DNA from 2 places in the Actinomadura geliboluensis genome. Region 1 is predicted to be linked to the other one. Evidence: riboswitches for the same ligand, from Rfam matches in the RefSeq annotation. Region 1 holds a riboswitch; the other holds the start of a gene.

Region 1 (2,191 bases):
TCGCCTGGCGCCAGCGCTCGGAGGACTAGCGCGGCTGCCGGCGCTCGAAGGACTGGCGCGGCCGCCGGCGCGTCGCTAGCGCAGCCTCGCCCTGAGCGCGGCCGCCGCGGCGGGCCAGTCGTCGTCCGTCATCCCGTACGCGGCGGTGTCGCGGACCGACCCGTCCGCCCGGATCCGGTGCTTGCGGTGGACGCCCTCGAACGCGGCGCCGAGCCGTTCGATCGCCGCCCGCGACCGCGCGTTCCGGACGTGCGTGTGCCAGCCGACCCTGATCGCGCCCAGCTCGTCGAACGCCCGCCCGAGCAGGAGCAGCTTCGCCTCCGTGTTGACCCCCGTCCGCTGCCAGCGCGCGCCGAGCCAGGTGTGGCCGATGCACAGCCCCCGGTGGGACGGGGTGACCTCGTAGTACGACGTCGTCCCGGCGACCTCCCCGGTCGCGGTGTCGATCTGGACCCAGGGGAGCCGGACGCGGCGCTCGCAGTCGGCCAGGGCCCTGTCGACGAGCACGCCCATCTCCCCGGCCGTCGCCGGCTGTCGCTCGCTCAGCCAGGCCCACACCTCCGGGTCCTTCGACGCCTCGAACAGTCCCTCGGCGTGCGCCGGGGACAGCGGCTCCAGCCGCACGTACTGCCCGGTCAGGACGGGCCGTTCGAACCATGCGTCGCTCATGTGCACGACCGTAGAAGCCGGGGAAGGGGCACCGGCAGAGCCACTTGGCGCCGATTTCCACGTGCCACTCGACCGTTACCATGGGTTTTCACGCGACTGGCGCAGTCAAGGTGGATCACCACCGGGGAGCGAACGACAGTCCGGACACCGCGCGCCTGGGTGGACGGGACCGTGAGCCGGGCCCGGTCCCGCGGGCCCTACGGCGAGATCCACGCGGAGGAACGCATGACGGCACAGATTCTGGACGGCAAGGCCACGGCCGCCGAGATCCGCTCGAACCTCAAGGTGCGCGTCGAGGCGCTCCGCGACCGCGGCGTGTCCGTCGGGCTCGGCACGGTGCTGGTCGGCGACGACCCGGGCAGCCACTCCTACGTCAACATGAAGCACCGCGACTGCGCCGAGGTCGGCATCGAGAGCATCCGCCGAGACCTGCCCGCCACCGCCACCCAGGACGACGTGGAGCGGGCCGTCGCCGAGCTGAACGCCGACCCGGCCTGCACCGGCTACATCGTCCAGCTCCCGCTGCCGAAGGGCCTGGACGAGCAGCGCGTGCTGGAGCGCATCGACCCGGCCAAGGACGCCGACGGCCTGCACCCGACGAACCTGGGGCGGCTCGTGCTGATGCAGCCGGGCCCGCTGCCCTGCACGCCGAAGGGCATCATCGAGCTGCTGCGCCGCTTCGACGTCCCGATCAAGGGCGCCGAGGTCACCGTCGTCGGCCGCGGCATCACGGTCGGGCGGTCGCTCGGCCTGCTGCTGACCCGCCGCACCGAGAACGCCACCGTGACGCTGTGCCACACCGCCACCCGCGACCTCGCCGCGCACACCCGCAAGGCCGACATCGTCGTGGCCGCCGCCGGCGTCCCCGGCCTGATCACCGCCGACATGGTGAAGCCGGGCGCGGCCGTCCTCGACGTGGGCGTCTCCCGGGTGGACGGCAAGCTCGCCGGGGACGTCGCCGCCGACGTCCGCGACGTCGCCGGCTGGGTCGCGCCCAACCCCGGCGGCGTCGGCCCGATGACACGCGCCATGCTGCTCGCGAACGTCGTCGAGGCCGCCGAGCAGAGCCTCTGACGCACTCTCCCAGGCACCGCAAGGGCCGCCGCCCCAGCACCGAGGCGGCGGCCCTCCGCACGTTTCCCGGCCGTGGCCGCGCCGTCACCTGCGCGGCCCGGCAGGGGGTCAAGCGATCGCCCTCATAGTGCGCGCTGCCGGGAGGGCGACCGCGGGCTCAGCTCAACTGGCCCTCCGTCCCGCCGTGCTGGGCGCCGGACGGCCCGGCCCGTGGCCGTGCCCCGGCGCGCCGGGCCGGCGCGTCTCCCCGGTGGCCCGGACCCCGGGGACCCGGCCGTCCACCGGGGGGCGCCCCTGGTGCGGGACGTGCACCGGCGGCAGCGGGCGGACGAGGCCCATCGCGATGACCTCGTTGGCGAGCCGCGTGCGCCGGTTGGCGCCCTCGGGGATGCGGAACTTCTGGTAGAGGCGCAGCAGGTGCTGCTTGACGGCCGCCTCCGTGACGACC
Region 2 (2,191 bases), on a different contig from region 1:
CGCGACTTCGTGCTGGACCGGCTGGCGCGCCGCAAGGAGTTCGTGGACGTCCGCACCACGGTGGTCTACGACTACGTCCAGCCGGTGGAGCAGTCCGAACTTCCGGCGGCGGGCACACGCGAGAGCCGAACGTCCTACACCTGAGCGATGCGTTCCTCACCGCGAGGCGAATTATCAACGGGTGAGGGCAGCTAGTCCGAACATGTGAATGCTGTGCAGCCTTCGCCCTCGTATGTCCTTCTAGTTTCGGTCTCATGGACCGACGAAACGATGTGTCCGGGCCGCTGCTGGTACTGGCCGCCGGGGTGCTCTGGGGGACGGTCGGGCCCGCGCAGGTACTGGCCGCGCCGGACGCGGCCCCGGTCGCCGTCGGTGGGGCGCGGATCATGTCCGGTGGGCTGGTCCTGGCCCTGCTGGTGCTCGCGCTGGACCGGCGCGCGTTCCGGACGCTGACCCGGCGGACGTGGGCGCCGCTCGCGGCGGCCTCCGCCGCCACCGGGACGTTCCAGGCGGCGTTCTTCAGCGCTGTCGACCGCACCGGCGCCGCCGTCGCGACCGCCGTGGTGTTCGGGCTGGCGCCGGTCTCCACCGGATTGTGCGAGAGGCTCGTGCTGCGGACGCGGCTGAGCCGCCGGTGGTGGGCGGGGACGGGGTGCGCGGTCGGCGGCGTCGCGCTGCTGATGGTCCCCGGGCCTGCCGTCCACGTCGACCCGGTCGGGGTGCTGCTGAGCCTCGCCGCCGGGACGTGCTTCGGCGTCTACACGGTGTCGGCCAAGGTCCTCACCGGACGGGACGCGGGGATGGCCGCCGCCGTGTCGGTGACCCTGCTCGCCGGGGGAGCGGCGCTGCTGCCCTGGACCCTGGCGGAGCTGCCGGCCCTCGCCGCGCCCCGCTCGGCGGTGCTGGTCGGCTGGCTCGGGATCGCCGCGACGGCGGCCGCGTACATGTTCTTCGTCACCGGCCTCGGCCGGGTGGCCGCCGCGACCGCCGGGACGCTGAGCCTCGCCGAGCCGCTCGTGGCCGCCGTCCTCGCCGTCGCCGTGCTGGGGGAGCGCCTGTCGGCGCCGGTCGCCGCCGGGTCGCTGCTCCTGCTCGGCGGGCTGTTCGTCGTCTCCGTCCCGGCCCGGCCGCGGGCGGCCCGATATGATGGCGTGCACGTGACTGGCGCAGTGAAGGTGGAGACGACCACCGGGGAGCGAAACTAGTCCGCACACCGCGCGCCTGGGTGTACGGGTCCCGTTCGCCGGGCGCCCGAGGTCCCGGCGCGAGCAGCGCGGAGGCTCACGATGCACGTACCGTCCGTATCCCACCTGTCCGCCGAGGACCCGGAGATCGCCGGGCTGGTGGAGGCCGAGGCCCGCCGCCAGTACGAGAAGCTCCGGCTGATCGCGTCCGAGAACTACGTGTCGCCGGCGGTGCTGGAGGCCACCGGGTCCGTCCTGACGAACAAGTACTCCGAGGGCTACGCCGGCAAGCGGTACTACGAGGGCCAGCAGAACGTCGACCCGATCGAGCTGCTGGCGATCCGGCGGGCGAAGGAACTGTTCGGCGCCGAGCACGCCAACGTCCAGCCGTACTCGGGCTCGCCCGCCAACCTCGCCGTCTACATGGCGTTCCTGGAGCCCGGCGACCCGGTGATGGGGTTGTCCCTGCCGATGGGCGGGCACCTCACGCACGGCTGGTCGGTGTCGGCCACCGGCAAGTGGTTCCGCCCCGTCCGGTACGAGGTGCGCGCCGACACCGGGCGGGTCGACATGGACCAGGTCCGCGACCTCGCGCTCAAGGAGCGGCCGAAGCTGATCTGGTGCGGCGGCACCGCGATCCCGCGGACGATCGACTTCCCGGCGTTCGCGGAGATCGCCCGCGAGGCCGGCGCGGTGCTCGCCGCGGACGTGGCGCACATCGCCGGGCTGATCGCGGGCGGCGCCCACCCGTCCCCGATCGGGCACGCGGACGTCGTCACCACGACCACGCACAAGACGCTGCGCGGCCCGCGCGGCGCCATGATCCTGTCGACCGCCGAGCACGCGAAGGCGGTCGACAAGGCGGTGTTCCCGGGGCTGCAGGGCGGCCCGCACGACCACACGACCGCGGCGATCGCCGTCGCGCTGAAGGAGGCGGCGCAGCCGGACTTTGCCCCGTACGCGCGGCAGATCGTCGCGAACGCGCAGGTGCTGGCGGCGGCGCTGGC

What was found. A riboswitch is a leader RNA that binds a small molecule or an ion and turns the genes downstream of it on or off. The one in region 1 is predicted to bind ZMP and ZTP.
Region 2: linked by a shared signal. The riboswitch ahead of ACGFI1_RS33190 (serine hydroxymethyltransferase) and the one ahead of ACGFI1_RS20830 (bifunctional methylenetetrahydrofolate dehydrogenase/methenyltetrahydrofolate cyclohydrolase) in region 1 are both predicted to bind ZMP and ZTP.

What each region holds. Positions count from the first base shown of each region.
Region 1 is NZ_JBICUA010000006.1:180,024-182,214, reverse strand. Features, by position in the region: gene ACGFI1_RS20840 (hypothetical protein) at 1-29, shown strand, start outside; gene ACGFI1_RS20835 (GNAT family N-acetyltransferase) at 76-669, opposite strand; ZMP/ZTP riboswitch at 752-837, shown strand; gene ACGFI1_RS20830 (bifunctional methylenetetrahydrofolate dehydrogenase/methenyltetrahydrofolate cyclohydrolase) at 895-1,743, shown strand; gene ACGFI1_RS20825 (FHA domain-containing protein) at 1,906-2,191, opposite strand, start outside.
Region 2 is NZ_JBICUA010000011.1:381,078-383,268, reverse strand. Features, by position in the region: gene ACGFI1_RS33200 (Lrp/AsnC family transcriptional regulator) at 1-144, shown strand, start outside; partial or broken gene ACGFI1_RS33195 (DMT family transporter) at 255-1,055, shown strand; ZMP/ZTP riboswitch at 1,148-1,234, shown strand; gene ACGFI1_RS33190 (serine hydroxymethyltransferase) at 1,287-2,191, shown strand, end outside.